Regions from separate parts of the Rahnella sp. PD12R genome, predicted to be linked through region 2. Evidence: riboswitches for the same ligand, from Rfam matches in the RefSeq annotation. Region 2 holds a riboswitch; each other region holds the start of a gene.

Region 1 (10,723 bases), on a different contig from region 2:
CACGGCATGCCCGATCGCCGTGGTCTGCAACGCCACCGGTAAGTGTGCCTGGCTGTAGGCTTTATCCTTCACCATCCACGCCGGACCGTAGGTATTCCAGTGCGACGTTTTTCCGCGTTTTTCATACTCGATATCGTAGAAATGCGGCTGCGCACCGCGCTGTTCGACGAAATAACACGTGAGTTCGAGATAGCGCGTTTCGCCGGTTTCTTCGTATAAACGCATTAATGCCAGTTCAATTTCCGGATGACCGGGATAGCCGTGCAGTTGCTTTTCACCCGGTCCGAAAACGTCACCAATATGGTCGGCGAGCTTACACACGATCTCCAGCAAACGCGTTTTTCCGGTGGCCTGCGCGTAGGCGACGCCTGCTTCAATCAGATGTCCGGCGCAGTAAAGCTCGTGACATTCCGCCAGATTTTTCCAGCGCTGCTGCGGCTCTTTGACCGTGAAATAGGTATTCAGATAACCGTCCGGTTGCTGCACCGCACCGACCAGCTCAATGACGCGGTCAGCGGTTTCTTCAAGCTCCGGATCCGGCGTTTTTGCCAGTAAATACCCCACAGCTTCCAGCCATTTGGCGACATCGCTGTCCTGAAAAACCATGCCGTAAAATTCTCCGTCGCTCTGCCCGGCCGCGATACGGAAGTTTTCAATGGCGTGGCTCGGCTCTGCATCCGCCACTTCATCGTTCAACGCTTTCCACTGATACGGCACGACCACATCTTTCACCAGACGCTGGTATTCCAGCCAGAATGCATCGGAAATATTCACCTTGTGCAAAGGCACTTCTAAAGAATCAACCGGAGAAAAAGACATACAACCTCCTGAATCGTTATCGTCAGTTAAATTTTGGCCGCCAGCTCACGCGACATACGCGTCAGCAATGTGTTGTTGAGCTTGCAGAAAATCAGGGTGCCCGCCAGCAGCAGATGCATCGCCGCAGGCAGCAGGGTTTCGAGAAGTGTGATCCCGCCGAGCGAAGCTGCGGTCTGGTGATCCGCACCGGCCTGATAAGAAACCAGCACGAAGACCAGGCTGATGATCCCGGCGCTGGATGCCCACGCGAGTTTGATGAAGAAAAGGTTGAAGGCGAAGTTCATGCCGGAAGAACGGATGCCGTTTTTCCAGTGGCCGTAGTCGTCGGCGAACGCCATCAGGGAAAAGTGCAGCGGCAGCGTAAAGCCAAGAATGACGCAATGGACAAAAATAATACCCAGCCAGAGCGTCTGCCACTGTTCGCCCACCGGCACGAACCACAACAGCAGGGAAAACACCGCCAGCACCAGATTGGTCAGCATGTAGAGACGCACGCTGTCGATGAACTTTGTCAGTTGATTGACGATCACCGCCCCGAGAATCGACGCCAGCGTCACCATACCGAAGAACATCGAGGCGTAACCTGCGCCGCCTTTCAGCACGTACGTGATGAAGTACATATAACCGCCGCCGCGCAGGTTAAACACGTTGATCAGCAGGAAAGACATCAGCAATACCAGCAAAAGCTGGTCATTTTTCAGCATTCCGCGAATGTGCTCACGGACGCTGAACTGCCCGAGCAGCGCCAGCGGCAGGCGTTCCCGCACGGCAAAGAAGCACCACAGGAACATCACAACGGCAATCGCACACAGCAAACCGACGCCCTGCTGATAACCCACCGCCGCATTGCCTTTTCCCAGCACCTGCACCAGCCACGGCAATCCGACCGACACCAGAAAACCGGCGACGCCGCACAAGACAAAGCGCCAGGACTGACATGACATCACCTCGCGGTGATCTGTCGTCATGGTGTTGATCAGCGCGCAATACGGCACGTTGATCGCGGTGTAAGAAATGGACAGCAGGAAATAGGTGAAAAATGCGTAGGCAATTTTGGCATCACCACTGAAACCCGGCACCGTAAACGTCAGGAAACCGACAACGCCGATCGGCAGCGCAATCCACAACTGCCACGGGCGAAAACGGCCCCAGCGGCTTTGCGTCCGGTCGGCCAGAACCCCCATTAACGGATCGGAAATTGCATCAATGACGCGCAGTGAAATAAACAACGTGCCGACAATAGCAGGCGTCAGCCCGAATACGTCGGTATAGAAAAAGGTGAGAAAACTGCCAATGAGACATGTAATTATCGTGCCTCCGGCATCACCTAATCCATAGCCAATTTTCTCACTGACCGAAAGTTTGGCGTTTGCAGACACAATGGCGTCAGTGCCTCTTACAGGCGATGAGCCGGTATTCATAGAATCGGTTGGCATTGTATTTTCCTCGCTTTTATATCGTTATTTATAAGCTTCAGGAACGTATTAAATAAGGCTGAAATTGAATATCAGCCGGGAGATAAATAAGGTACGCCTTCAATCTGGCACAGGGTTCTCAAACCAACAAGAGGCGGATAAAGTAGTTAAACGGGACAATTCCGACTCACAGACAGAATCTGTGAAGCAGATCAACCCCTCCTGTCTGCCTGCTGGCAGAGCGCGTCCGCTGTGCTAATGTCAGCTATCTTCCGCCCGATGAGTGCCTGAAATGCTTTCATTTCCCGTTAATTATCCGGTTAAAGTTCAGAATGGCGGTTTGTTTATTTCCCGCGGAATGGGGACACATCCGACCCGGCAACTCAGTTCGCACGAGCTGATTTACGTTGTACGTGGCACGCTTTCCCTTCAGGAAGAAAATACCCGTTTTGATTTACATGAAGGAGAAAGTTTACTGTTATTTCCCGACAGGGAACATAAAGGCGTGACGACGTTTGATCCTGAGTTAAAGTTTTATTGGCTGCACTTTGATATTGTGAAAAACACGACAATAATTAAATCACAGCAAATTAATCCCTCTTTACAGCTGGATATTCCACAACACTGTAAGGTCAGAGATACCGAAACAGTGTTAACCCTGTTCAGATTATTTTTATATGAGCAGGAGCGCGGCGGAAATTCGCTGGAGCTGTTTCTGATTTTATTGTTGCAGGAAGTCTCCCGCGCCTGGCCTGAAAATGTGGCACCCGGCGGGCCGGGTGTCGCGCTCGCCTATAAGGCACGTGAGCTGATTACCACCCAGTATCATCTGCCGCTCGGCGCCTCTGAGCTGGCAGACCGATTACACTGCAACGCTGATTATCTCGGGCGGGTTTTCCGCCTGACGTTTCAGATGACGCTGACAGATGCGTTGCATAAACAACGGGTTGCGGCGGCCGAAAAGCTACTGCTGAGTAATACTGGCAATGTTGCGGATGTTGCCCGGCAGACCGGTTTTAACGACGTGGCCTATTTTCGTCGGGTTTTCCGCAAACTGCTGGGGATTACGCCAGCGGCCTATAAAAAACTCTATTGCCGCGAGCATATTAATTCCCAATAATTTGATAAAACCTTGCGCTAACAATCTCAAAATCCTGAGAAAACTCATGTTAGTATTATCTTCTCCTGATTCTGAAGACAAATTTAGCCCATGACAGACTCCTTTGAATTTCTCAGTAATGTGCCGGTAAATCAGCAGATTTACCGCACCTTGCGTCAGGACATTGTCACCTGTGCCATCGCACCGGGGGCGTTCCTGTCGGAGAAAGAAATTTCCACGCGTTTTAATGTTTCCCGCCAGCCGGTTCGCGAAGCCTTTATCAAACTGGCCGAAGCCGGGCTGGTACAGGTTCTGCCACAGCGCGGCACTTACGTGATGAAAATTTCTTCCAAACGGGTGGCCGACGGCCGTTTTATTCGTGAAGCCGTTGAAACCGCCGTCGTCCGCCGCGCCGCCATGGTCGCGACGGATAAAGATCTCGCGCTGCTTGAGCACAATCTTGAACGGCAGACGCTGGCGGCAAAAAGCCAGCAAACGCAAGAATTCCTGTTACTCGACGATGAATTTCATCGCACCATCGCGCAGATTATTGACTGCCGGCTGGCGTGGGAAACCGTCGAGCACATCAAAGCCACGATGGATCGCGTACGGTTTCTGACGCTCAGCAAGGTATCGCCGCCGGAAAATCTCATCGCGCAGCATTACGCCATTTTTGACGGACTGAAAGCGCACGATCCGGACGCCGCCGAAAAAGCCATCCGCATTCATTTACAGGAAATGATTTCCACCATTACGCCGATTGCAGAGCAAAACAGCGACTGGTTTGATGCGGAATAGACAGGGCAAAACCCTTTTCCCCGCGTTTTAGCGCAATGCCAGCGCGGGGTCCAACGCGTTTCAGGGAAGTTTGGTCCAGTCCTTCGGCGGATGGTAGAAGGCTTCCGGCGGACCAAATGCGCCAAGTTTATCGTCATCCAGACCGCTGTAGTTCTCTTCACAATATCTCAAATACCCAACGAGCATATCGACCAGCTCAAGCTGGCGTGGGGTTAACTGAACGGGCTTGCCCATACACTTTTCCTTATATTCAGACGGTGTAAATTGATGTTTATTGGAATTCTATTAAAGCGTTCTATTATTTAATTTCGAATTCATATATTCGCTTAACAGAAAATAATTTGACTCGCATTCCATCTTTCCGGCAAGTTGTGCCAATGGCGCTTCAGACATATAAAAGCGCATTACGTCCTCATTAACAATATCTTTTATTAAGAATCTCGATTTTTCTTTTTCTAAGAAATTATTTTGATCGAGCCTTTCAGCATAAGTCACCATAATACACAGACTAAAGTACAGCATTTGTCCTTTTAACGGGTGTGTCGGCGTTTTACGATAAAAATTTTCCAGCGCATTGATTTCAAGATTATTTTCTTCAAACCAGCAGGATTTCAACAAGAAAGCCGCCCGCTCCTGAGGCGGATTTTTAAGACAAAACACGTAAGCTGTTTGCTCAACCCCAGACTCAGCGGGTTTGTTTTTACGGTATTCATTGAATAACCATTTCCAGTTAAGCTGATTCTTTTCCGGTTGCAGTAAATTACGTCTGGCTTTGCGCTGCTGCCAGATAATATCACTGCGGCGAATACGTCTGATAATAAGCGGGGTCTTTAATTTATCAAAGACGGCATTCATGATGAGAACCGTCTCGTTAATTACCTTTTCATGTAACGTTAAATATTTCATTTTGTTTATCGCTCCCTGATTTCAATGAGCGATAGAATAATCCTGGCAAAATGAATCACAACGCAGCATGCGCGTTTTTACGAGACGGCTCGGGAAATTTCGTTATCAGGGCTAACGCAACCCGAAAAAGATGCCCGTTTTGCGGGGTAGCCCCAAAATTTGTATGACAACTTGGTGTAAGCTGTAAACCACATCAATATCGTGGATACTTTTATGCCTGCTACAGCCCCCCTGAAAAAAAGCTATTACAGCGCAGATCAGTCGCTGTCCCTGTCTCAGCTCGATGTCGAGAAAATCAGCCAGGTCGTGCGCGATCTGGACGTGGCTGAAAGCGAAAAAGAGCATTACGTCACGGGCTGGATGGGCCAGAACAGTGTGGTACTGGTGAGGAATTATCAGGACAAACGCGGGACGTCTAACGGAATTGTCATGTCACGCGGCAACCGTTACAAACTGACCATTCAGGCCATTACCTTCCGCATTCCCAAATTTCTGTTGTGGATTACGTTCCGCCGCAAGCCCCGTACCATGACCGTAATTGCTTACAACAAGCTGGGTGAACAGGCCACCGGTCTGCAACAGTTTATGCATATTCAGGAACCTGAGCTGAAAGAGCAGCTGGAAAGCGACTGGCGTGAGCTGAATGATTATCTTGGCATGGCCTGCTGGCAGATGGAGAATAATCAGCCGCTGTGGCGCAAGCTGCGTGAAGAAATCACGCCACAGTCGCTGCTGATGCAGGCGGAATCGGCGTGGTTCAGCGGCAAGAAGCTGCAAAAAGACGGTGAATGCGAAGGATTGTGGCTGCACGAGCAGTTTATCGGGCGTCGTACCGGCGAGCACGCGGCGCTGTTGCTGTCGTGGAAGGATGAGGAAAATCAGGATATCGCCAGCTACCGGTTTGAGCGGGTTTCGGCCACAAAGATTCGTGTGATGCTGCGACCGCGCAAAGAAGCAAAATTCTACCCGCTGAACCCGTTTGACGCCGTGCATCTGCAGGAGGCGCTGACGATGTATCACCAGGCAGAAGAGGCGCTGAGCGAAACACAGCGCCGCGCCTGAGCGGTTTTACCACCAGCGGTGAAAATGATGCACGGGCCCGATACCGTGACCGACTTCCAGTGAGCCGGCCTGCATCAGCGCCTGTTGCAGATAGTTTTTGGCTTCCCGCACGGTATCCGCCCAGTGAGTGTGGCGCGGACGTAACGCCGCCAGTGCTGCCGACAATGTACAGCCGGTGCCGTGCGTATGTCGGGTATTCACCCGTGGCGCGGTAAAACGCTCGCGTGAATCCGCCATAAACAGCCAGTCCGGGCTTTCTTCATCACTCAGATGACCGCCCTTCATCAGCACCGCTTCACATCCCATTGCCAGTAGCGCTTCGCCCTGTTCACGCATTTCTGCCTCATTCACCGCCACCGGGCATTCCAGTAAGGCAGCGGCTTCCGGCAGATTGGGGGTAATAATTGAGACCTGCGGAATAAGCAGACGGCGCACGGCATCAACGGCCTCCGGCAACAGCAGCGGATCGCCACTTTTTGCCAGCATGACGGTATCAAGCACCACAAAAGGCGGCTGATAATGCCTGAGCCTTTCGGCGACCACTTCAACAATCTGGCTGTTCGCCAGCATGCCGATTTTAGTGCTGTCGATTCGCACGTCGCTGAGTACGGAATCGAGCTGCGCGGCCACGAAATCCGGCTCAATGTTGTAAACAGACTGCACGCCACGGGTGTTTTGCGCCACCAGCGCAGTGATTACGCTGGTGCCATACGCGCCAAGCGCCGAGAAGGTTTTCAGGTCTGCCTGGATCCCCGCGCCGCCGCTCGGGTCAGTACCTGCGATGGTCAGGGCATTGATTCTTTTCATCCGATGTTTTCCCCGTTCAGCCACTCTTCGCGCATTAAATACAGGTTATCGAGAAACTCCGGCGTGAAGCTGCCCGGCCCTTTCACCACCGCGCAGGCGCGCTCACCGGCACAAGACATGACGCGACATGCCGCGGCAACGTTATCCAGACGTTTGCCAGGCAATGCGGCAAACGCCGCAACAACCGCAGATAACGAACAACCGGTGCCGACGATGCGGGTCATCATCAGATGTCCACCGGGAACTGACCAGCTGCGCTCGCCGTCGGTGACGTAATCAGTTTCGCCGGTGACAGCCACCACCGCACCGGTTTCCAGCGCCAGTTGCTGTGCAGCCGGTAAGGCAGACAGCGAGTCATCGCCGCTGTCTACGCCACGTCCGGACGCACTCAGGCCGCTGAGCGCACGGATTTCAGAGGCGTTTCCGCGGATGGCGGCGGGTGTAAGTTTGATGAGTTCGAGGCAAAACTCCGTGCGCCAGCTCAGGCCGCCGACGGCAACCGGATCCAGCACCCAGGGTTTTCCGGCCTGATTTGCCGCGTGAATCGCTGCGTGAATCGCCTCAGCATGAGGGCGGGTCAGCGTGCCGACATTAATCAGTAAGGCATCGGCCACCGCGCTGAACTGCGCGGCTTCGGCCGGGTCAGTCACCATTGCCGGTGAGGCACCGAGCGCCAGCAGGACATTAGCCGTAAAGGATTGCACCACATCGTTGGTCAGACAATGAACCAGCGGCGCGGAGGCACGAAGTTGTCGTAAAGAAGCGGCGGCTGTTGCGCCGGGAAACACGGAAGGTCGGGTATTCATAGTTCTCCCCACCGGCGCTAAAGAAGGCGGTATCGGGAGAGATACCTGACTTCCCTACGCTGGCATAATCCAGATCAGGTAATACGGGTAAAATCTCAGCCGTTCTTTTGCAGGAGCGGCACCCCGAGTCAAGGAAGCATTATTGGTGGCGAGCCTGAGAAGGTCAATCAGGATTTTTCGTACAGCGCGTTATTTCACCGCCGACGCAATAAGGTTAATTTCCAGTAAAACATCGACCAGAAGTTCCACGCAAACTGTTGTCCGGGCAGGATATGGCGCGTTGAAATGTTTTACATATGCCTCGTTAAAGGCTTTGAAATCTTTCTTATCGGTCAGGTAAACATTCACGGAAACAGCATCATCGAGCGTCAGGTTATATTCTTTCAGAGACCCGGCTATTTTCGAAAATACCAGATGAGTCTGCGCTTCAATTCCGGCGGGCGTTGTGCCTTCCGCAGTAATCGGTACTTCGCCGGAAACAAAATAAAGATCGCCGCTTTTACGGACTTTGGGAAAAGGTAAGGTTCCTGTGAGCATAATGAATTCCTCGGTTCAGACGTAAAATCAGAAGCTTGATATCAGCAACATGCCGTAGAAAATAAAGACGACCGCCAGCGTGATATAAACTATCCGTGAATCACGGGGATCCACAGGTTTGTTTTTTTCTGTCATATAAGCAACTTAGCTATTTGAAATAAATTAATTGAGAGTACTTAAGCGATAGATTTTAATTAAGATAAATAGTACCGCGCATATACAGCGCCGCTTTGCCGCTGATAATCACCCGGTCATTTCCGCTCATTTCACATTGCAGTTCGCCTTTACGCGCGCCACCCTGCCGGGCGGTCATCTGCACTTTATTCAGACGTTTCGACCAGTACGGTGCCAGTGAGGTGTGGGCTGAACCGGTTACCGGATCTTCATTCACCGCCACGCGAGGCCCGAACCAGCGGGAGACAAAATCAAAATCATCGCCCGGTGCGGTAACCACCACGCCACGGGTATCAAAAGCATTGAGTGCTGCGAAATCCGGCGCGAGGGCTTCCAGCGCGGCCGCATCTTCAATCACAATGACGATATCATCGGTTTTAAGCACCGCTGTGATCGGTGCTTTCAGCCCAAGCGCCTGAGTGAGTCCGTCTGGCAACGCGAAAGACTCCGGAGATTTTACCGGGAAATCCATGTGGAAAACCTCACCCTGGCAGGTCACCCATAAATCTCCGCTGCGGGTAGAAAACCGCAGTGATGCGGATTTATCGCCCAGCGCCTGGCTAATCACCCACGCCGTCGCCAGCGTGGCATGACCGCATAAATCCACTTCGGTGCCCGGCGTGAACCAGCGCAGCTCATAATGGTCGCCGTTTTTGACGAAGAAAGCCGTTTCGGAAAGATTATTTTCACGGGCAATATTGCTTAAAACGCTGTCATCCAGCCAGTGAGGCAACGGGCAAACAGCCGCCGGGTTTCCGCTAAAACTTTGCGATGCAAACGCATCGACCTGATAAATTGATAATTCCATTTCAGACTCCTCGCTGTGAATGACCACTATTCATCGCCGCCGGATTTCTTAATTTCATCCAGATAGTTGTAGATGGTGTAACGGGTAACGCCCAGTTTGCTGGCCGCCTTTTCAACGCCGCCTTTGACGATAAACATCCCGCGATCCTGCATAACCCTGACGGCTTCCAGTTTCTCTTTTTTATTCATCGGCTTACCCGCACACCCTGACTGAGACAGGGAAGAATCAATGATTTCTTCCATCATGGACTCGAGATCGGTTTGGGCATTTTGCGGCGTATTTTCTGAAGAATACTGTCTGAGCAGACGCCCGAGCGCCGCATGCGCAATTTCAACCTCACTGAGATCAACGTTGATACACAGGCTGGCAAATGCAACGCCCGCCGCATCGCGGTAAACCGTCGTAGCGCTTTTCAGTTTTGTCCCCTTCGCGGTCACTGTCGTGTAATCCGCAATAACCAGCGGTTCTGAGGATGGAGAAGCCGCATTCCGGGCGTTGAGAAGACCGGCGAACCCTAAATCACCGTCCGGGCCGCTGAACATGGAATCCCCCACCGCCCGGCCGGAAACGTGACCATTGGCGATTTTCAGCACGGAAGACGACGGATTTGTCAGGTCATGAACCACGATTTCAGTATTGTTGCCGATGGCCGCCGCGAGAGCATCCACGGAGGCGAAGAGCGTTTTCAGAACGAGTGCTCTTTCGGCTGCGGCTTTTGGAGGAATTTTGGGCATGAGTACTGGAGTCCGGCATTGCATTTGATACGAACACAATATCAACCGAATGTTGAAATATCAATTTTTTGTTGATTAATTTACGCCCGCACCACAAACCAAATTGAACTCCCGTAAACTCGCTGGCAGTATGGCTCAGTGAAGTGAACGTACTCTGCCCTCATCTTTTCAAAGGAATTCACTCTTTGCCACCAGCACTCAACATCCGCCCTTACGAAGAAGCCGACCGTCCTTTTTTGCGCACGCTGTATCTGGCATCGCGCAAACATACCTGGACGTGGATGGAAGACGATTTTCAGCTCGAAGATTTTGACCGCGCAGTAATGGGCGAAACAATACTGGTTGCCGAACGTGACGGGCATCTGCTCGGATTCGCCTCAATTTTTACGCAGGAAAACTTCCTGCACAATCTGTTCATTGACCCGCAATATCAGGGCACCGGCGCAGGCAGCGCGTTGTTGCACGCCAGTGAAAAAATGTTCACCCGAACGGGTTCATTGAAATGCTTAGTTAAGAGTAAAAACTCTGTCGGATTTTATTTATCAAAGGGCTGGGAAATTATTTCTACCGGCGACAGTCCGAAGGGCGAATATTATCTATTTCATTCACCTAGCAAATGATTAAAAGATGAATGATTAACACGCGTGCGTAATTTTTCCCGTTCCTGACGAACATCAATTTTTCTTTGTAGTTAAGAGGTTAAATTCCACAGCAGTGCTATACATACTTTGTCTTCCGTAAACATTTTCGAGGGTAAG
Region 2 (10,723 bases):
AAATCGCTTTATGGAATATGCATTCCCGAGAGATTATTGGGTTGCAGTCTGGCGACATTTTCCTGCGGCGCACGCCCCAAAAAACTGTCCCAGTCTTTCCATACCGGCTGCAATCCGGCCTGCGTTAAGGCCGCCGCTACCTGCTGCGGTGAGCGGTTATCATGTGGCGCGAATTGTTCCAGTTCCGGATGATCGTCTGCGTAACCGCCCGGCTGTGTTTTGGATCCGGCGCTGACCGTGTTGATCGCCAGAGGAATGACGTGATCGCGGAAATACGGTGATTCGCGTGTCGACAGGGAAAGCTCGACATCCGGCGACAGCATCCTGAAAGCGCAAATCAGCTGCACGAGCTGGTTTTCCTCCAGTAACGACGCCGGTTCGATTCCGCCGGTACATGGGCGCAATCTCGGAAATGCCACCGAATAGCGGCTTTGCCAGTAGGTTCGTTGCAGATAAAGTAAATGCTCGGCCACCATATAACTGTCAGTTCGCCAGTTTCCGGAAAGCCCGAACAACGCTCCGAGCCCGATCTTATCGATTCCCGCACGTCCCAGCCGGTCAGGGGTTTCCAGCCGCCAGAAGAAATCCTGTTTTTGCCCGCGCAGATGATGCAGCGCATACGTCGGCGCGTGATAGGTTTCCTGATAAACCAGAACACCGTCCAGCCCCAAAGTTTTTAACTCAGCGTACTCTTCCTGCGGCAGCGGCTGCACTTCAATCATCAGCGAATCAAAATGACTGCGGATAGCAGGGAAATGCCGGCGGAAATAATCCATACCGACTTTACCTTTATGCTCGCCCGTAACCAGCAACAGGTGCTTGAAGCCCAATGCATTTAGCGCCTCACATTCAGCACTGATTTCCTCTTCATCCAGCGTTTTACGTTTGATCTTATTACTCATCGAGAAGCCGCAGTACGTACATTCGTTGGCGCAAAGGTTGGAGAGATAAAGAGGCGCAAAGAAATTCACAGTGTTGCCGAAACGCTGGCGCGTGAGTTGTTGCGCGCGCTGCGCCATTTCTTCGAGATAGGGCAACGCAGCCGGAGAAATCAATGCCATGAAATCATCACGGTCGATCTTGTTCCTGCTCAGCGCCCGCTCAACATCGCCGGCCGTTTTGCTGTTAATTCGCAGGGAAATATCGTCCCAGTCGAGCGTTGACCAGACATCGGTAAAGTTGCTCATAAGGTTGCCTGCGGGGAAGTCAGAAAACCGGTCAGCGGGCTGGATGCGCTGGCGTGCCGTTGCCGCCCGCCTAACCCGCTTTGGCGGGCAAGAACGCCCGCTTCAACGGCCAGCCGGAAAGCTGTCGCCATGGAAACCGGATCACGCGCAACTGCAATGGCCGTATTCACCAGCACGGCGTCCGCGCCCATTTCCAGCGCCTCAGCGGCCTGACTGGGTGCGCCGATACCGGCATCAACCACAACGGGCACCCGCGCCTGTTCGATAATAATTTGCAGAAACTCACGGGTTTGCAGCCCCTGATTAGAGCCAATCGGTGCGCCGAGCGGCATCACTGCCGCGCATCCGGCTTCTTCAAGACGCTTGCACAGCACCGGATCAGCACTGCAATAAGGCAAAACGACAAACCCTTGTTTCACTAGTATCTCTGCGGCTTTCAGGGTTTCGATAGCATCGGGCAGCAGGTATTTCATGTCTGGATGGATTTCCAGTTTGACCCAGTTTGTGCCCAGCGCTTCGCGGGCCAGTTGAGCGGCAAACACCGCTTCTTCTGACGTTTTTGCCCCTGACGTATTGGGCAACAGGCGCACGCCAAGTTGCTGCAAAGGCGAAAGAATATCATCGCCACCGCGCCGGAGATCGACGCGTTTCATCGCCATCGTCACCAGTTGAGAACCGGATGCCGCCAGCGATTGCTGCATCACAGACGCGTTGGCGAATTTTCCTGTCCCGGTGAAAAGGTGTGAGGTAAACGTAGCATCAGCAATTTTTAACATGTTTCATCCTCCGGCAATGGCCTGAAAGAGCAATACCTGATCGCCATCTTCCAGCAGGTGGGCAGGCCAGTTATCACGCGGAATTATGACCTGATTGACCGCAAGCGCGCTGCCCGCAGGGTTCAGATCCAGCAGGTTGAGCAGGGTAAACAGCGTCAGCGGCCCGGCGAAATGATGGGGTTCATCATTGACATGAATGTTCACGATGGCCTCCGCAAACAGAACAGGCAGATGAACGGGCGAGTTGCAGGGAACGCCAGTTTTGCGTTTTTCCGTCGAACAACCGCAGCTTTCCGCTAAGAGAACTCGGCAAACCCGCCAGTATTTTCAGTGTTTCCAGCGCCTGCAGGGTACCGATGGTTCCAACGACCGGCCCGAGAACGCCGGATGTCCGGCAATTGCGTTGTACGGTTTCCTGATCCGGATACAAACAGGCATAGCAGCCATGGAGGTAGGGCGCTTCGATGACCAGAAGCTGGCCGCTGAATCCGACCGCGCTGCCGCTGATCAAGGTTTTGCCCATATTCACACAGGCTTTATTTACCGCGTGGCGGGTTTCCATATTGTCGCTGCAATCTAAAATGATATCGGCATTGCTAACGGCCCGAAGCAGCGCATCTCCTGCGAGCCGTTCCGAAATGGCAACAACTTCACAAAGTGGATTCAGGCGCAGCAGCTCGCGTTTCGCCAGGCTGGCTTTCGGCTGATCAAGATCTGCGGTACGGTACAGGATTTGCCGCTGAAGATTGGTAACGTGGAGCTGATCATCATCAGCCAGAAATAACGTCCCGACACCCGCCGCTGCCAGATAAAGCGCTGCCGGCGAACCCAGCCCGCCGAGCCCGACAATCAGCACTTTTGCCGCCAGTAACTTTTCCTGCGCCTGCGGGCCGAATTCTTCCAGCATCAGTTGACGGCTGTAGCGCATAAAGGCTGCGTCGTTAAGCATCTTCCGGAACCTTGCTGGCGCACAAGGCCAGCAATTCTGCGGTGGCTGCGCGCCAGTCTGCTGCCTGCGTGATAGCACTGACGACGGCAATACTGCCGACGCCGCAATCCAGTACCGACGGCGCACGGTCAATACTAATCCCGCCGATGGCGACTGTCGGGAAGCTGCCGTTCAGCTGCGTAATATGTCGGGCTAATTCCGACAAACCCTGCGGTGCTGACGGCATATCTTTGGTCTGCGTCGGGAAAATATGGCCGAGTGCGATATAAGACGGATTGACCGCCACGGCACGCGCCAGTTCCTCATCGTCGTGCGTCGATACGCCCAGACGTAAACCGGCATCAAGAATGGCCTGTAAATAGGCGGTATCCAGATCTTCCTGGCCCAGATGCACGCCGTACGCCTGATGTTTTACTGCCAGACGCCAGTAATCGTTGATAAATAGCCGTGCGTCATATTTTCGCCCCAGTGCAATGGCGTCGATAATGGCGGGTTCGACGTCTTCATCGGGTAAGTCTTTCACCCGCAGTTGCAGCGTTTTAACGCCCGCATCCAGCAGACGGGCAATCCATTCGACAGAATCAACCACCGGATATAACCCCAGATGAAAAGGAACGGACGGGAAAGTTTTAACGGGCTGATTCATTTACTGATCTCCGGAGTGGAATGGCTGGCAGGGTGATAAAGCTCGCTGCCGCGCGAACGGAATTCCGCAGACATTTGCGCCATGCCGGATTCCACGAGTTCGATGGGCTGGGCTTTGGCTTCCAGCGCAGCGGCGTAATCGCGAACTTCCTGAGTGATTTTCATGGAGCAGAATTTCGGCCCGCACATTGAACAGAAGTGTGCGACTTTTCCGGATTCCTGCGGGAGGGTTTCGTCGTGATAAGCGCGGGCGGTAGCCGGGTCGAGCGCGAGATTGAACTGATCTTCCCAGCGGAATTCGAACCGCGCTTTAGACATGGCGTTATCCCGGATTTGTGCGCCCGGATGGCCTTTCGCTAAATCTGCTGCGTGCGCCGCAATTTTGTAGGTAATCAAACCCTGTTTAACGTCTTCTTTATTCGGCAGGCCAAGGTGCTCTTTTGGCGTGACGTAGCACAGCATCGCGCAGCCAAACCAGCCAATCATCGCGGCGCCAATTCCGGAGGTGAAGTGGTCATAACCGGGCGCAATGTCGGTTGTCAGCGGCCCGAGCGTATAGAACGGCGCTTCGTGGCAATGCTCGAGTTCTTCCGTCATATTGCGGCGGATCATCTGCATCGGCACATGCCCCGGCCCTTCGATCATCACCTGCACGTCATATTCCCAGGCGATTTTCGTCAGTTCGCCCAGCGTGTGCAATTCTGCAAACTGCGCTTCGTCATTGGCATCCTGAATCGAGCCTGGGCGCAGGCCATCGCCGAGAGAAAGCGAGACATCATAAGCGGCGCAGATTTCGCAAATCTCACGGAAATTCTCATACAGGAAGCTTTCGCGATGATGCGACAGGCACCATTTCGCCATGATTGAGCCACCGCGCGAAACAATACCGGTCAGGCGTTTGGCGGTCATCGGCACGTAACGCAGCAACACGCCTGCGTGAATGGTGAAGTAATCCACACCTTGTTCCGCCTGCTCCAGCAGGGTGTCACGGAACATTTCCCAGTTCAGGTCTTCGGCAATGCCGTTCACTTTTTCCAGAGCCTGATAAATCGGAACGGTGCCAATCGGAACCGGGCTGTTACGCAGGATCCATTCACGGGTTTCATGGATATAGCGGCCGGTGGAGAGATCCATAACGGTATCCGCCCCCCAGCGCGTTGACCACACCAGCTTTTCAACTTCTTCTTCGATAGAGGACGTCACCGCTGAGTTACCGATATTGGCGTTTACCTTCACCAGAAAATTGCGGCCAATGATCATCGGCTCGGATTCCGGGTGATTGATGTTGGCGGGGATAATAGCGCGACCGGCGGCCACTTCCTGGCGAACAAATTCGGCGGTGATATTCGCGGGCAGGTGCGCCCCGAAGCTTTCACCGGGATGTTGCTGGCGCAGGACTTCTCCGCGGATCCGCTCACGCCCCATGTTTTCGCGAATAGCAATGAATTCCATCTCAGGGGTAATCATGCCCCGTCGCGCATAATGCAGCTGTGTGACATTTTTACCGGCAATGGCTTTTCGCGGGCGCGGAAGATGTTCGAAGCGTAAATGATCCAGCCCTTCGTCGGCCAGGCGCTGCTGAGTAAAACCGGAGCTGACCTGCGGAAGTTCTTCGGTATCGGCGCGTCCGGCTATCCAGCGGGCGCGCAATTTTTCAAGACCGGTATGCACGTCGATGGTCGCAGACGGATCGCCATACGGTCCGGCGGTGTCATAAACCGGAATCGCTTCGTTTTCTTCAAACTGCGGGTTGTCTTTTCCGCCGCCGACCAGCGTCGGGCTGAGCTGGATTTCACGCATAGGGACACGAATACCGGCGTTGTCGCCCTGAAGATAGATACGTCGGGAATTGGGAAAGGCTTCGCCCTGCAAGCTGTCGATAAATGACTGTGCCTGTGCGCGTTGTTCACGGCGGTTAGCGGGCTTTTTTTCGGATGTAACGGGTTTCTGGGTACTCGACATAGCAAATTCCTTGTGTTGTTTTCACGGCAAAAAGCGTGACAGAACGTAATGGAAAATTGCTTGTCTGGAGGTTTACGGCAGGAGTAAAAATGGGCGGTTGAACGCTGGCGGCCGTTTGCAGGCTGATGCCAAATCGCGCTAAACGCATAACATTACTCTTGTTCCCTTCGCGGGTACTAACCCGATCAGGTTCCGCGGATCCCGAATTAACGGTCTCAGCCTGGCATCATCTCCGCGAGGAAATTTTGCACGAGGCACTCCGACAAGAAGCCTCAATATAGGAGGCCGTTTTAAAAACTACAACCCTGAGCAGGGTTTTTATTGTGGCAACGTGTTGTGCAGAAGTAACACGTTACGCGGGTCTGGCAAGATGCTCTTCGTTTGCAGAAGGCAATTCTTTGCGACTTTCCGGATCAAAGGCCAGAATGATCAGTTGATCCTCAAGCTGAAAACGCGCATCCAATGCTTCACCCACATCGGATAATGCATAATGAAATGCGAAAGCATTGTCATCATCAATATCATTTTCGGTGTAACTGTCATGGAAAGCCATGATAGCTTCAGTATTGAGCTCGAGTGCAGGGTATATTTTCGCAGCCTGTAATTTTATCTCTGCACCTTCCACTTCATCGATGACCCGTTGATAAAGATGGAAATGACCGGCAGAAAGGTAATCCACCAGGTTATGGCAAAAGTTGTCCAACGCTTTTTCATTCAGCGGTGTATGTTTTTCTTTATTGGGTTTCAGGCCGACCAGTGTGCAGTAAGACACCAGCAATTCTTTACGCGCGTGCAGCCATTGATCCACTAACTCATTACTGCCACCAACGCGTTGGGTCAGTCTTTCCAGACGATTTAGCATGGTTGACTCCGTGAGCGAGAAAAAAGTAACCAAAGGTTACTAATATGTAAATATCAACCCCAGATTGTCAGTCTCGTCGAGGTTATGCAACAACAATTATGGAATTACAGATCACAGAAGAACATACCGGCTGGTGGGTAATCAGCTATGAGGGCAAGCTGTGGCTGCCCGAGGGTGAACTGCCGAATGGCAGTGCTGCGCAATTTTCTCTGACGGGCAAAATCGGGCGTCAGATTGGTGAATGGCAGGGCGAACCGGTGTGGATGGTACGTCAGGCGATGCACAACCACATGGTGTCTGCGCGGCAGATGCTCGATCAGGATCGCGGGCTATTCCAGCTGGTCGGGCGCGGTGTGCAGTTGTCGGAATTTTACCGTTCGCACAAATTCTGCGGCTACTGTGGTCACGAGATGCACGTCAGTAAAACCGAATGGGCCGCGCTGTGCGGGCATTGCCGTGAACGCTATTACCCGCAAATTGCGCCCTGCATTATTGTCGCCATCCGCCGTGGTGATGAGATTTTGCTGGCGCAGCATGTTCGTCACCGTAATGGCATCCACACAGTACTGGCCGGTTTCGTTGAAGTCGGGGAAACCCTCGAAGAAACCGTGGCACGCGAAGTGATGGAAGAGAGCAATATTCGCGTGAAGAACGTCCGGTACGTCAGTTCACAGCCCTGGCCGTTCCCGAATTCGCTGATGATGGCGTTTATGGCCGACTATGACAGCGGTGACATCGTGCATGATCCGAAAGAGCTGCTCAACGCAGGTTGGTATCGCTTTGATCAACTGCCACAGTTGCCGCCGCCGGGGACCATCGCCCGCCGGCTGATTGAAGATACGGTTGCGCTGTGCCGCGCAGAAAGCGATGAAGACGACGTGTAGCAGGAGTGTTGCATGCTAGAATGCCGCCAGATTATTTTCGGGCGGCCCGAATATTGAAGGAAAAAGACAGAATGAATGAGTTGAAAAATGATCGCTACCTGCGCGCCCTGTTACGCCAGCCTGTGGATATCACACCGGTCTGGATGATGCGTCAGGCGGGCCGTTATTTGCCAGAGTACAAAGAAACCCGCGCTGTAGCCGGTGATTTTATGTCGCTTTGCAAGAATGCGGAGCTGGCCTGCGAAGTGACACTCCAGCCACTGCGTCGCTACCCGCTGGACGCCGCGATTCTGTTCTCTGACATCCTGACCATTCCTGATGCCATGGGGCTGGGGCTGTATTTCGAAGCCGGTGAAGGCCCTCGTTTTTCTTCCCCGCTGACCTGCCGTGCCGATGTGGAAAAACTGCCTGTTCCCGATCCGGAAATGGAACTGGGATACGTCATGAATGCGGTTCGTACTATCCGTAAAAACCTCAAAGGTGAAGTGCCGCTTATCGGTTTTTCCGGCAGCCCGTGGACACTGGCGACATATATGGTGGAAGGTGGCAGCAGCAAAGCCTTCACAAAAATCAAAAAGATGATGTATGCCGATCCGCAGACTTTGCACCTTTTGCTCGATAAAGTGGCTGACAGCGTCATTCTCTACCTTAATGCTCAAATCAAAGCGGGCGCGCAGTCTGTCATGATTTTTGACACCTGGGGCGGCGTGCTGACGCCTCGCGATTACCGCGAGTTCTCCCTGAACTATATGCACAAAATTGTCGACGGCCTGGTCCGTGAAAACGAAGGGCGCCGCGTGCCGGTGACGTTGTTCACCAAAGGCGGCGGACAATGGCTGGAAGCGATGGCGGCAACCGGTTGTGACGCGCTGGGCCTCGACTGGACAACAGATATTGCCGAAGCCCGTCGTCGCGTGGGCGATAAAGTGGCGATTCAGGGCAACATGGATCCTTCCATGCTCTATGCTTCGCCGGTACGTATTGAACAGGAAGTGGAAACCATTCTGGCCGGTTTTGGTAAAGGCAACGGTCATGTGTTTAACCTGGGCCACGGTATTCACCAGGATGTTCCGCCAGAAAATGCGGGTGCGTTCGTGGAAGCAGTACACAGCCTGTCCCGGCAATATCACGAGTAAATCCGGCGTATGATTGATACCCGCGCATTACGTGAAGAACAACGGATCCTTGCAGATCAAATTGAACTGCGGGATCCGACTGAATTCAGCACACCGGCGTTGATCGCGGGTGTGGATGTCGGTTTCGAACAGGGTGGCGAAGTAACGCGCGCCGCGGTTGCGGTTCTGCGTTATCCCTCACTTGAGCTGGTGGAATACCAGATAGCCCGCATTCCAACTGTCATGCCTTATATTCCCGGTTTCCTTTCTTTCCGGGAGCTACCGGCGCTGTTGCAGGCCTGGAAGCAAATTTCTTTGCGTCCGGATCTGGTGCTGGTTGACGGGCAGGGCATTGCGCATCCGCGCCGTCTGGGCGTCGCCAGCCATTTTGGCCTGATGATCGACGTGCCAACGATTGGTGTAGCGAAGAGCCGTTTGTGTGGCAAGTTCCTGCCAGTCGGGGACGAAAAGCACAGCCAGCAGGCGCTGTATGAAGGCGATGAGCAGATCGGCTGGGTCTGGCGCAGTAAGCAGCGCTGTAACCCGCTGTTTATCTCGCCGGGCAATCGCATCAGCATGGAATCGTCACTGTACTGGGTTGAACGCTGCATGCGGCAATATCGTTTGCCAGAGCCAACCCGCTGGGCGGATGCTGTGGCATCAAATCGGGCAGCGTTTCAACGCTGGCAACGGTTGAGTGATGATCTTTAGGAATCAAGGAATAGGGATATTGATTTATTTCAGGTAAACTCCCGCGCAGAAAAGTTAACGAGATCAACTCATGTTACGTAATCCAATTCATTTACGTCTGGAAAAGCTGGAAAGCTGGCAACACGTGACGTTTATGGCGAGCTTGTGTGAACGCATGTACCCGAACTATCAGGCTTTTTGCCTGGAAACCGGGTTTGGCGAGGCACAGCTTTACCGCCGTATCCTGGATTTAATCTGGGAAACGCTGGTGGTAAAAGACGCCAAGGTCAATTTTGACTCACAGCTCGAAAAACTGGAGGAAGCCGTGCCTTCTTCCGATGATTACGACATTTATGGTGTTTACCCGGCCATCGATGCGTGTATCGCATTAGGCGAACTGATTCATTCACGTCTGAGCGGCGAAACGTTGTCGCACGCGGTTGCCGTGAGTGAGACATCAATTCGTACTGTTGCCATGCTGGAAATGACTCAGGCCGGTAAAGAAATGACCGATGAAGAGCTGAAAGTCATTCCTGCTGTTGAAGAAGAATGGGACATCCAATGGGAGATTTTTCGCCTGTTGGCTGACTGTGAAGAGCGTGACCTGGAATTAATAAAAGGGTTACGTTCTGACCTGCGTGAAGCCGCTGTCAGTAACATTGGCATAAATTTAGCGCAATAAGGCTAGAAAACGTGATTTAACGCCTGATTTGTCGTGCCTTAAGGCTTCACATCCGCACCCTGTCTGGTCTACATTTGGGGTGCGTAAAAAAAGTGGCTATCGGTGCGTGTATGCAGGAGGGTGCTGTCAATCGGCATATCCGTCGCACTCGATGCTTTGCAAACGATAAACACACTGTAAAGGATAACTTATGAACAAGACTCAACTGATTGATGTAATTGCTGACAAAGCTGATCTTTCCAAAGCACAAGCCAAAGTTGCTCTTGAATCTACTCTGTCTGCTATTACCGAGTCTCTGAAAGAAGGTGATGCTGTACAATTGGTTGGTTTCGGGACTTTCAAGGTAAATCATCGTAACGAGCGTACTGGTCGTAACCCACAGACTGGTAAAGAAATCAAAATCGCAGCTGCAAACGTACCTGCGTTCGTTTCTGGTAAAGCTCTGAAAGACGCTGTTAAGTAATTTCTTGCAGTGAAAAGAATAAGCGGAGGGGCCTGTAAGCCCCTTCAGTTTATCACCCCCAGGCTGGTGGCAGGTTTACTGGTTCTCGGTCTGGTGGGTTGCAGTTCTAAAAACTCCTCTGAATTATTCTTTGCCAGCGGGTATGTTGCCGATCAGGGTATCAACCGGCTCTGGCGAGAAGACAACGCACAAAACGAACCTCAAACTATTCTCAACGTATACAGCCCCTATTTTGGCGGCGATACGATCATTACCCGTTATGAATTCCAGCAGGGGCAATTGCACCTGATTAAAGAAACGCATGCGACGCAAACTGATTTAGGCGTGATGTTGCGTTTTGACGATAGCGGGCACGTCAGCTTTATGCAGCGGCAGCTTCCTGAGCGCCGGGAAAAATTATCGTCAGATGATATCGAGCGCTATAAATATGAAGCGACAAAAATCCTCGATCTGAGTAATGCGCTGCGCGTGGGCAATGTCCGGCTGGTGCAGGCTAACTGGCGGCAGG
Region 3 (10,723 bases), on a different contig from region 2:
TTACGAAGCGCAAAACGAAACGCCATTGTTATATATAGACCGCCATCTGGTTCACGAAGTGACCTCTCCGCAGGCATTCGACGGCCTGCGCGCGATGGGTCGTCCTGTGCGCCAGCCGGGAAAAACCTTTGCGACCATGGATCACAACGTATCCACGCAAACCAAAGACATCAATGCGAGCGGCGAAATGGCGCGCATTCAGATGCAGGAATTAATCAAAAACTGTGCGGAATTTGGCGTGCAGTTGTATGACCTGAACCACCCGTTCCAGGGCATCGTTCACGTCATCGGCCCTGAGCAGGGTATGACATTGCCGGGCATGACCATCGTGTGCGGCGACTCCCATACCGCCACGCACGGCGCGTTCGGCTCACTGGCTTTCGGTATCGGCACCTCTGAAGTTGAGCACGTTCTGGCGACGCAAACCCTGAAACAGGGCCGCGCGAAAACCATGAAGATTGAAGTCACCGGCGAAGCCCCTGCGGGCATCACGGCGAAAGACATTGTGCTGGCAATTATCGGTAAAACCGGCAGTGCGGGTGGTACCGGCCACGTGGTGGAATTCTGCGGTAAAGCGATTGAAGCGCTGAGCATGGAAGGTCGTATGACCCTGTGCAATATGGCGATTGAAATGGGTGCAAAAGCCGGTCTGGTTGCGCCGGATGAAACCACGTTTGCTTATCTGAAAGGCCGCCAGTTTGCGCCGAAAGAGCAGAACTGGGACGCCGCGGTAGAATACTGGAAAACCCTGAAAACCGAAGACGGCGCGAAGTTCGACACCATCGTGACGCTGGACGCCTCTGAAATTGCCCCACAGGTGACCTGGGGCACCAACCCGGGCCAGGTGATGGCCGTTAATCAGGTGATCCCAAATCCTGCTTCATTTGCCGATCCGGTAGAACGCGCTTCCGCTGAAAAAGCGCTGGCGTATATGGATTTGCAGCCGGGCATTAAACTGACCGACGTCGCCATCGACAAAGTCTTTATCGGTTCCTGCACCAACTCACGTATCGAAGATTTACGCGCCGCCGCAGCTATTGCCAAAGGCCGCAAAGTAGCGACCGGCGTGCAGGCGATTGTGGTGCCAGGCTCCGGTCCGGTCAAAGCGCAGGCGGAAGAAGAAGGTCTGGATAAGATCTTCATCGAAGCCGGTTTTGAATGGCGTTTGCCGGGCTGCTCCATGTGTCTGGCGATGAACAACGACCGTCTGGAACCGGGCGAACGCTGCGCGTCTACCAGCAACCGTAACTTCGAAGGCCGTCAGGGCCGTGGCGGACGCACGCATCTGGTCAGCCCGGCAATGGCTGCCGCAGCAGCGGTCACCGGCCACTTCGCTGATATCCGTGAACTGAACTGAGGAAAACACCATGGCTAAATTTACCCAACACATCGGTCTGGTGGTTCCGCTGGATGCAGCAAACGTCGATACCGATGCGATTATCCCGAAACAGTTTTTGCAGAAAGTGACCCGCACCGGTTTCGGCCAGCATCTGTTCAATGACTGGCGTTTTCTGGACGACGCCGGTCAGGTGCCTAACCCGGATTTCGTGCTGAACAAACCGCGCTACAAAGGCGCGAGCATTCTTCTGGCACGCGAAAACTTCGGTTGCGGCTCGTCCCGTGAACATGCGCCGTGGGCACTGACCGACTACGGTTTCCACGCGGTCATCGCACCGAGCTTTGCCGATATCTTCTACGGTAACTCGTTCAATAACCAGTTGCTGCCCATCACGCTGAGCGAAGCGGAAGTTGACGAGCTTTTCCAGCTGGTGAAAGACAACGAAGGCATTCAGTTCGAAGTGGATCTGGAAGCGCAAACCGTGAAAGCCGGGGACAAAAGCTATCCGTTTGTCATCGACAGCTTCCGCCGTCACTGCATGATTAACGGTCTGGACAGCATCGGCCTGACCTTGCAGCACGAAGAGAACATCTCCGGCTACGAGAAAAATCAGCCTGCATTTATGCACTGATGACCATGTTTCAGGCGTAAAAAAACCCGCGAACTTCGCGGGTTTTTCTTTTCAGTGCGGTCAGACGTCTTTGACTTTACACATCAGGCCGAGCGCCAGAACCGCCAAAACGGTCGCCGCCCAATACACCGGATAATGGCCAAAGTTCTCCACGATCACGCCCTGAAGCAAACCTGCGCAAATCACGCCGGTCGAGATACTGTTGGTGAATAACGTGGTCGCCGAACCGGCGCGCCCCGGCATCAGATCCTGAAAATACAGCATCCCGATACCCGCCACGATACCAATGAAAATCGCGTTAAACAGTTGCAGGATCATCAGCGCGGCTTTGAACGGGAACGCCACCAGACCGGCATAGAAAATCACCCCGCTCGCCACCGCGTAAAGCATCAGTTTGCGTTTACCAAAACGTTTGACCAGATAGCCGGCCACCAGCATCGCCGGGATTTCCAGCCCTGCCGCCGTTCCCATCAGCAAGCCCGCCAGCCCTTCCGGCAAACCTAACTCGCTGGTGATATACAGCGGCATATCAATGATGTACATGATATTGCACGTCCACATCAGCAATGATGCGAAAAACAGCAGACGGACATCTTTGTTCCGCCACGCGCTGACCGGCACGACTTTTTCATCCACCGGCTGTTCGAGGCGTGGCACGGACGGCAGGAAAAACGCAATCATCAGTATGCTGCCGATAAACACCGCGGCCGCACTCAGATACATCGGCGTGAAACCGTAATTCAGCGCCAGCATAAATGACAGCGGCGGCCCCAGCACCCACGCCAGCGAGAGCATCGCACGCATCATTGAGCTGAACATGACGACTTCGCTGGATGAACGATCGGCGTGTTCGCGCGCCAGCGCAAACAGCTGCGGCATCGCCGCATTCCCGATGGCTGCCAGCAAAACCCCGACGGTAATCAGCACCAGATAATCACGGCTGAAAGCAAACACCAGAGTGTTGCCGATGGCCATCAGGCAGCAAAACATCAGCAACTTGCGGCGGTCGCCTTTGTTATCCGAACGATTCGCCAGCAGAAAGCTGATCGCAATCCCGGCAATCGCGTTGACGGTATAAAAGAAACCGACCCACATCGGCCGGACTTTCACTTCATTGGTCAGAAACAGGCTAAGCGTCGGCGCCTGCAACGCGCCCGCGACACCACACAGCAAGGACACCACCAGAAAGGTGACATAAATTGCATTAATACGAGGTTTAGACATAACGCCATCCCTGAGAAATGAAAGTCTTACAACGAAACATACAGTGTATACCCAAAACAATTCGAGTTGCAGGAAGGCGGCAATCGCGCGAATCCCGATGAGCTGACATGAGTCAGTGATTCGGGTGAGCAAGAGCGGCCAACGCATCTGCGGCTCGAAGTGTGAAGGGGATAATCAATAGAAAAAAACCAGTGAGTTACCCCACTGGCTGGTGACATTACACCATTACTCAGAAAATCGAATCTGGCCGCAACTGCGGGTTATAAATGACGGCGGTATTGTTCATCATCCTGCGAGGCGATGTCCCACTGCGTCAGGCGGGAGAGAATGTCTAAACGGTATTCCACCGGAACCCATGACAGCCAGTCAGCATGATTTCTGGCCGCATTTCTGCTGATGGCAGCAAAGTAGCGCTGGTAGAAACGGGCAGTTAGAGCGTTTTTCATGATGACCTCCTGACCTTCATGACTGGCTTTCGTTGGAGTTCAGTATCGGGGTAATATGAGGAAAGATAAATTGATGAGATTTCCTCCGGAGTTCCTCTTTTATGACCTCGTCCCGTTTGCAACAGCAGTTCATCAGATTGTGGCAAAGCTGCCACGGTGAAGAAACCGAAACCACTTTGCTGGCGTTATCGGAAATCCTGAACTGCTCGCGGCGGCATATGCGGTCTCTGCTCAGCACCATGCAGGATCAGGGCTGGCTCAGCTGGGATGCCGAAGCCGGTCGCGGTAAGCGGTCAAAGCTGACTTTTTTGTACACCGGCCTGGCGCTCCAGCAACAACGCGCCGAAGAACTGCTTGAACAGGACCGGATCGATCAGCTGGTACAGCTGGTTGGCGATAAAAGCATGGTGCGCCAGATGCTGTTATCCCAGCTGGGGCGCAGCTTCCGTCAGGGTAAACATATTCTGCGCGTGCTGTACTATCGCCCGCTGTTTAACCTGCTGCCTGGTACTATGTTACGCCGCTCGGAAACGCACATCGCGCGACAGATTTTCAGCGGACTGACGCGCATAAATGAGGAAAAAGGGGAAGTAGAAGGCGATCTGGCCCATCACTGGCAAGAAATATCTCCGCTGCACTGGCGGTTTTATCTGCGTCCGGCCATTCATTTTCATCATGGTCGTGAGCTGGAAATGGCCGATATTATTACCACCTTCGCGCGTCTCAAATCACACCGCTTATTCGGCAATATCGTCTCAGTGATCTCGCCGACGCCAAACGTCATCGACATCCATCTGAACGCGCCCGACCACTGGCTACCGTGGCTGTTCGGGAATATCCACGCAACAATCCTGCCGCAGGAATGGGAGTCATTGCCCGATTTTGCCCGCCATCCGGTGGGAACCGGGCCGTATGCCGTGGTACGAAATCAGAAAACGCAGCTGCGGATCCGTGCGTTTGACGAATATTTTGGATTCCGGGCGCTGATCGATGAGGTCAATATCTGGGTTTTACCTGAACTCAGCGAGGAACTGGTGCATTCCGGCGTCCAGCTTCAGGCTGACGAATCCGGCAAGAGTGAGCTTGAAAGCCGCCTTGAGGAAGGTTGTTATTTTCTGCTTTTCGACCAGCGTTCGCCGGTCGGCCAAAACGCACAAACGCGCCAGTGGCTGTGCGATTTGTTCAATCCGATTGCGCTGCTCAACGCCGCCGAGCCGGTTTACCAGCGTTACTGGTCACCGGCGTACGGCCTGTTGCCGCGCTGGCATCATAAAGCGCTGCTGCCTCGCCCGCCCAAACCTGACGGTCTCACGCAGGTCACGCTGACGTTTTATAACGAACATTCGGAACATCACGCCATCTGCAATGCACTGCGCCCGCTGCTGGCGGCAGAAGGCATTGAGCTGGTGATTCAGATTGTCGATTATGCGGTGTGGTATCGCGGCGGCGTTAAAACCGATCTGTGGCTGGGCAGTGCCAACTTCACGTTGCCGTTGGAGTTTTCGCTGTTTGCCTCGTTCTACGAACTGCCGCTGCTGGCGTATTGCTTCCCGCAAACAATGGATGAAGACGCCGCGTTATGGCACGCCGGAAAGCTCTCGATTGCCGACTGGAGTCAGAAGCAGATCGCCAGCCATCATATTCATCCGCTGTTCCATCACTGGCTGGTTTTGCAAGGCCAGCGCAGTATGCGCGGCGTGCGGATGAACACCCTCGGCTGGTTCGACTTCAAATCTGCCTGGTTCGCGCCGCCCGACAGCTAATCGGACTATCGCATTGCGCCGTTAATCTCTAGAATGACATCCGTTCTCAACGGGGTGCCCGAGTGACTTCTTTTGTAATAAAGAATGACCTCGATTTTTAAACGCCGCGAGCGCGTGTTCAGCGGGTGAAGTCCAGCGCACAGAAAGCGGAGCGTACACAAAGTACGTGAGCATTTCGGGCACTGCACGACGCCCGATCTACACACGCGCAGCACGTTTAAATATGGCTGAGACCTGATACCCGTCGAACCTGATCCGGTTAACCCCGGCGGAGGGATTTGAGACTGTGCAATGCTCACTCAAAATCCTTTGCCCCTTTTCTTTTTTGGAGCGCAAAGTTGAAAAAATTATTGTCCTGCCTGCTGTTACTTTCTGCACCTGCCTTTGCTGCAAAACCCGTTCTGACGGTTTATACCTACGATTCCTTCTCTGCCGACTGGGGCCCCGGCCCGGCGATCAAAAAAGCCTTTGAGGCACAGTGCGGCTGCGAACTGAAATATGTCGCGCTGGAAGATGGCGTATCTTTGCTGAACCGTCTGCGGATGGAAGGCAAAAACACGAAAGCGGACGTGGTGCTCGGTCTGGATAACAACCTGTTGCAGGCGGCTGAGCAAACCGGCCTGTTTGCCAAAGCACCGGAAACCGATGCTAAACTGACGGTGCCGGGTGGCTGGAATAACACGACGTTTGTGCCTTACGACTACGGTTATTTCGCGTTCGTGTATGACAAAAACAAACTGAAAAACCCGCCAAAAAGCCTTGATGAGCTGATCAACAGCGACCAGAAATGGAAAGTGATTTACGAAGATCCGCGCACCAGCACGCCGGGTCTCGGCCTGATGCTGTGGATGCAAAAAGTCTATGGCGACAAAGCGCCTGAAGCGTGGCAAAAACTGGCGGCGAAAACCGTGACCGTCACCAAAGGCTGGAGCGAGGCTTACGGCCTGTTCCTCAAAGGCGAAAGCGATCTGGTGCTGAGCTACACCACTTCTCCGGCGTATCACATTGTCGAAGAGAAGAAAGACAATTATGCCGCCGCTGACTTCACCGAAGGTCATTACATGCAGGTGGAAGTCGCGGGCCAACTGGCCAGCAGCAAACAGCCAAAACTGGCTGAACAGTTCATGAAATTCATCACTACTGAAGATTTCCAGAAAGTCATTCCGACCGGCAACTGGATGTATCCGGTGATCAGCACGCCACTGCCTGATGCCTTTAAACAGCTGACCGTACCGGCAAAATCCCTGCAATACAGCGCACAGGATGTGGCTTCTCACCGCAGCGAATGGATTCAGGCATGGCAGAACGCCGTCAGCCGTTGATCCCCCGCTGGCTCTGGCCGGGCGCGGTGGCGTCACTGGCGATGCTGCTGGTCGCCGCGCTGGCATTAGGCTCGCTGTGGCGTCATGCGCCACAAATGAGCGGTGCGTCCGCGTGGCAGGATCCGTATCTCTGGCACGTTATCCGCTTCACTTTCTGGCAGGCGCTGCTTTCGGCGCTCTGCTCGGTGCTGCCCGCCATTTTGCTGGCACGTGCCCTCTTCCGCCGCCGTTTTCCCGGCCGTCAGTTGTTATTACGATTGTGCGCGATGACGCTGGTATTGCCGGTTTTAGTCGCGGTGTTCGGCATTCTCAGCGTATACGGAAGACAGGGCTGGCTGTCGCAGATTTGCGGCTGGCTGGGCGTGGATTACCATTTTTCGCCGTACGGTTTACAGGGCATTTTGCTGGCGCACGTATTTTTCAATCTGCCGCTGGCAACCCGTCTTTTATTGCAGGCGCTGGAAAATATCGCAGTTGAGCAGCGTCAGCTGGCGGCTCAGTTGGGGATGAACGCGTGGCAGCAGTTTCGCTTTGTCGAATGGCCCGCGCTGCGTCGTCAGATTTTCCCGGCGGCGGCGCTGATTTTTATGCTCTGTTTCGCCAGCTTTGCGACCGTCCTTTCCCTTGGCGGCGGCCCGCAGGCGACCACCATTGAGCTGGCGATCTTTCAGGCGCTGAGTTACGACTACGATTTAGGCCGTGCCGCCACGCTGGCGCTGATCCAGCTGTTTTGCTGTCTGGCGCTGGTCTTGCTCAGTCAGAAACTGAGTCAGGCGCTGCCGGTCGGGCAAACGCAGGCTCAGCGCTGGCGCAATCCGGACGATTCCCCGCTGCGCCGCATTACCGACGGTCTGCTGATTGGTCTGGCTTTACTGCTGATCCTGCCGCCGCTGCTGGCCGTGGTTATCGATGGTATAAATCGCGCCGCCGTCAGCGTGCTGCAACAGCCCGCGCTGTGGCAGGCTTTATGGACGTCAGTCCGTATCGCGCTGGGCAGCGGATTATTGTGCGTGTTGATGACGATGATGTTGCTGTGGAGCAGCCGCGAGCTGCGTTTACGCCAGAAAAATGGCTGGGCGCAGGCAATGGATCTCAGCGGTATGCTGATCCTCGCGATGCCGGGCATCGTGCTGGCCACGGGCTTTTTCCTGCTGCTCGGTGACACCACCGGATTGCCGCAATCGCCGTGGCCGCTGGTCATTTTAACCAACGCACTGATGGCCGTGCCTTACGCTTTAAAAGTGCTGGATAACCCGATGCGCGACGTGGCCGAACGCTACAATCCGCTGTGCCTTTCGCTGGATATGCACGGCTGGCAGCGGTTGCGCCGCGTCGAACTCAGTGCGCTGAAACGCCCGATTGCGCAGGCACTGGCGTTCGCGTGCGTGCTGTCGTTCGGGGATTTCGGCGTAATAGCGCTGTTTGGCAATGAGAATTTCCGCACGTTGCCGTTTTATCTGTATCAGCAGATAGGTTCCTATCGCAGCCAGGACGGTGCGGTCACGGCGCTTTTACTCCTGCTGCTATGCTTCCTGTTATTTACCCTGATTGAGAAATTGCCGGGCCGCCATGCTGACGCTGAATAAACTGACCTACCTGTACGAGCATTTGCCGATGCGCTTTGATTTGCGCGTCGCGGCGGGTGAACGTGTGGCGATCCTCGGCCCGAGCGGCGCGGGGAAAAGTACCCTGCTCAGCCTGGTGGCGGGTTTTCTGACGCCGGTCAGCGGGCAAATTTTACTGAACGGTGCCGATCACAGCGCAACGCCCCCGGCGAAACGTCCGGTGTCGATGCTGTTTCAGGAAAACAATCTGTTCTCGCATCTGACCGTACGCCAGAACATGGGGCTGGGGCTGCATCCGGGGCTGAAACTCAGTGCACAGCAAAAGCAGGCATTAGAGGAAATCGCCCGGCAGGTCGGGCTGGAAGACTGTCTGGAGCGTCTGCCGTCGCAACTTTCAGGCGGGCAGCGTCAGCGCGTGGCACTGGCGCGTTGCCTGTTACGCAGTCAGCCGGTTTTGCTGCTCGACGAACCGTTTTCTGCGCTCGACCCTGCGCTGCGCAGCGAAATGCTGAGTTTGCTGGATAAAGTGTGCGGGCAGCGTAATCTCACGCTGCTGATGGTGTCGCACAATCTGGACGATGCGGCGCGGATTGCACCGCGCACCTTGCTGATTGTGGATGGCAGGATTTTCTACGATGGCCCGACGCAGGCGCTGGCTGACGGCACCGCGCCGGAAGCCAAAGTGCTGGGCATCCGGCGGCCGGATATCAGTGGCTGAGAACCGGTTTGGCGAATTCTGCCGGGTTATGTTTGTACTTAAACGTGAAGGCAAACACGATCACCAGAGCCACGGTATAAGCGGCAAAGGAAAGCCAGATACTTTGCCAGTCTTTCACGCCATCCACCGTAAAGTGATCAACTACATGCCCGCTGGCTATGGCGCCGACATACGCCCCGACGCCGTTCACCATCGTCATAAATAAGCCCTGAGCGCTGGCACGGATGTTATGCGCCACTTCTTTTTCAACAAAAATCGCCCCTGAAATATTGAAGAAGTCGAACGCGCAGCCGTACACCAGCATCGACAGCAACAGGAAAATCATCCCGCCAAACGACGGATCGCCGAAAGCGAACAGTGCGAAGCGCAGCGTCCAGGCCCCCATGCTGATCATCATGACCCGCTTGATCCCAAACCGGGACAGGAAGAACGGGATGGTCAGAATAAAGAAGACTTCGGCGATCTGGGACATCGACAACAGAATGGACGGATACTTCACCACCAGGCTGTCGTGGAACAGCGGATTGCGGTAGAAATCATGCATAAACGGGCTGGCAAATGTGTTGCTGATTTGCAGGGAAACACCCAGCAGCATGGCGAACAGGAAGAAAACGGCCATCTTCTTCTGGCGGAACAACACAAACGCGTCAAGCCCCAGCAAGCTCACCCACGAGCTGCCTTTTTTCACGCCGGACGTCGGGCAAGCCGGCAGCGTTAACGCGTACAGAGCCAGCGCCACCGAGATGCCCGACGCGATATACAGCTGAATATTGCTGAGCTCAAAACCGGAAAGGCTGATTACCCACATTGCAAAAATAAACCCGACCGTGCCAAACACGCGCACCAGAGGGAAGTTTTTCACCGTATCCAGCCCGGCTTTCTCAAGGCAAATATAGGAAATGGTATTGGATAACGCGATGGTCGGCATATACACCATGGCATTAAATAGCATCGCAAAGAACATCAGATGGGGATCAGCAATGCCGGCCGCCGTAAATAAGGCAACCGCACCGAAGAAATGACACAGCGCATACAGTTTATTGGCCTTTACCCAGCGGTCCGCAATAATACCGACGATGCCGGGCATAATAATACAGGCAATACCTTTAGCGCCGTAAACTAAACCCACCTGCGCTCCTGTAAAATGCAATGTGTTGATCATATAAGAACCCAGCGTCACCAGCCAGGAACCCCAGATAAAGAACTGAAGGAAGAACATAATTTTCAGCCGGATTTGTATTGTCATTTTATTTCCTTTCAGGAGAGCATGAACAATGCGATACGAGCAGATCAGAAGTTATATTTTATGGAGTAGATAATTCCGTCCTGGAGGAAACTTTCACCCAATTTATTATCCGCATAGCGATACTGTAATCCGACCGTCAGGCTGGGATTGGGCTTCCACCAGAAGCCTGCGCCACCGTTGACGCCTTCTTTACCGCCGTTGCCGGCAGCATATTGGTCGGCACGGTCAAACTCATATTCCGTCCAGTTGGTCAGGCTGAAATTCTCGCCCCACGCGGTGAAGTCATAACCGGCGGCCCAGCCAAATACATAGCCATTATCGCCGGTGTAATACGTCTGATCGGTATAACGTTTGGCGATAAAAGGCTTATACCAGAAGTTACCCGCCTTAATGTTGTAGCCTATTCCGTATAGCGCCATGACATCATGGAAATGCACGCCGAGTGGCGCGCCGTAGGTGCCATATAAAT

What was found. Region 2 has a riboswitch for thiamine pyrophosphate ahead of thiC (phosphomethylpyrimidine synthase ThiC). Riboswitches for the same ligand answer to the same signal wherever they lie in the genome.
Region 1: it holds a riboswitch for thiamine pyrophosphate, as region 2 does, so the genes downstream of both, thiM (hydroxyethylthiazole kinase) here and thiC (phosphomethylpyrimidine synthase ThiC) in region 2, are expected to answer to the same signal.
Region 3: it holds a riboswitch for thiamine pyrophosphate, as region 2 does, so the genes downstream of both, thiB (thiamine ABC transporter substrate binding subunit) here and thiC (phosphomethylpyrimidine synthase ThiC) in region 2, are expected to answer to the same signal.

Annotation. Positions count from the first base shown of each region.
Region 1 covers NZ_JAHTMS010000001.1:783,616-794,338, forward strand. The annotation lists gene KWG64_RS03575 (glycoside hydrolase family 127 protein) at 1-819, opposite strand, end outside; gene KWG64_RS03580 (MFS transporter) at 846-2,240, opposite strand; gene KWG64_RS03585 (AraC family transcriptional regulator) at 2,527-3,354, shown strand; gene KWG64_RS03590 (GntR family transcriptional regulator) at 3,445-4,131, shown strand; gene KWG64_RS03595 (hypothetical protein) at 4,192-4,365, opposite strand; gene KWG64_RS03600 (hypothetical protein) at 4,417-5,037, opposite strand; gene KWG64_RS03605 (hypothetical protein) at 5,251-6,099, shown strand; gene thiD (bifunctional hydroxymethylpyrimidine kinase/phosphomethylpyrimidine kinase) at 6,106-6,906, opposite strand; gene thiM (hydroxyethylthiazole kinase) at 6,903-7,712, opposite strand; TPP riboswitch at 7,747-7,848, opposite strand; gene KWG64_RS03620 (RidA family protein) at 7,902-8,249, opposite strand; gene KWG64_RS03625 (PhzF family phenazine biosynthesis protein) at 8,440-9,231, opposite strand; gene KWG64_RS03630 (transcriptional regulator) at 9,258-9,965, opposite strand; gene KWG64_RS03635 (GNAT family N-acetyltransferase) at 10,151-10,585, shown strand.
Region 2 covers NZ_JAHTMS010000020.1:3,641-14,363, reverse strand. The annotation lists gene thiH (2-iminoacetate synthase ThiH) at 9-1,187, opposite strand; gene KWG64_RS24470 (thiazole synthase) at 1,184-1,963, opposite strand; gene thiS (sulfur carrier protein ThiS) at 1,967-2,167, opposite strand; gene KWG64_RS24460 (HesA/MoeB/ThiF family protein) at 2,148-2,912, opposite strand; gene thiE (thiamine phosphate synthase) at 2,905-3,558, opposite strand; gene thiC (phosphomethylpyrimidine synthase ThiC) at 3,555-5,519, opposite strand; TPP riboswitch at 5,665-5,791, opposite strand; gene rsd (sigma D regulator) at 5,872-6,381, opposite strand; gene nudC (NAD(+) diphosphatase) at 6,480-7,265, shown strand; gene hemE (uroporphyrinogen decarboxylase) at 7,337-8,401, shown strand; gene nfi (deoxyribonuclease V) at 8,411-9,091, shown strand; gene KWG64_RS24425 (YjaG family protein) at 9,162-9,752, shown strand; gene hupA (nucleoid-associated protein HU-alpha) at 9,943-10,215, shown strand; gene KWG64_RS24415 (DUF1481 domain-containing protein) at 10,279-10,723, shown strand, end outside.
Region 3 covers NZ_JAHTMS010000006.1:310,596-321,318, reverse strand. The annotation lists gene leuC (3-isopropylmalate dehydratase large subunit) at 1-1,357, shown strand, start outside; gene leuD (3-isopropylmalate dehydratase small subunit) at 1,368-1,970, shown strand; gene KWG64_RS14335 (MFS transporter) at 2,031-3,194, opposite strand; gene sgrT (glucose uptake inhibitor SgrT) at 3,455-3,640, opposite strand; gene sgrR (HTH-type transcriptional regulator SgrR) at 3,742-5,403, shown strand; TPP riboswitch at 5,444-5,698, shown strand; gene thiB (thiamine ABC transporter substrate binding subunit) at 5,742-6,725, shown strand; gene thiP (thiamine/thiamine pyrophosphate ABC transporter permease ThiP) at 6,701-8,311, shown strand; gene thiQ (thiamine ABC transporter ATP-binding protein ThiQ) at 8,295-9,008, shown strand; gene KWG64_RS14305 (nucleoside permease) at 8,998-10,254, opposite strand; gene KWG64_RS14300 (outer membrane protein OmpK) at 10,299-10,723, opposite strand, start outside.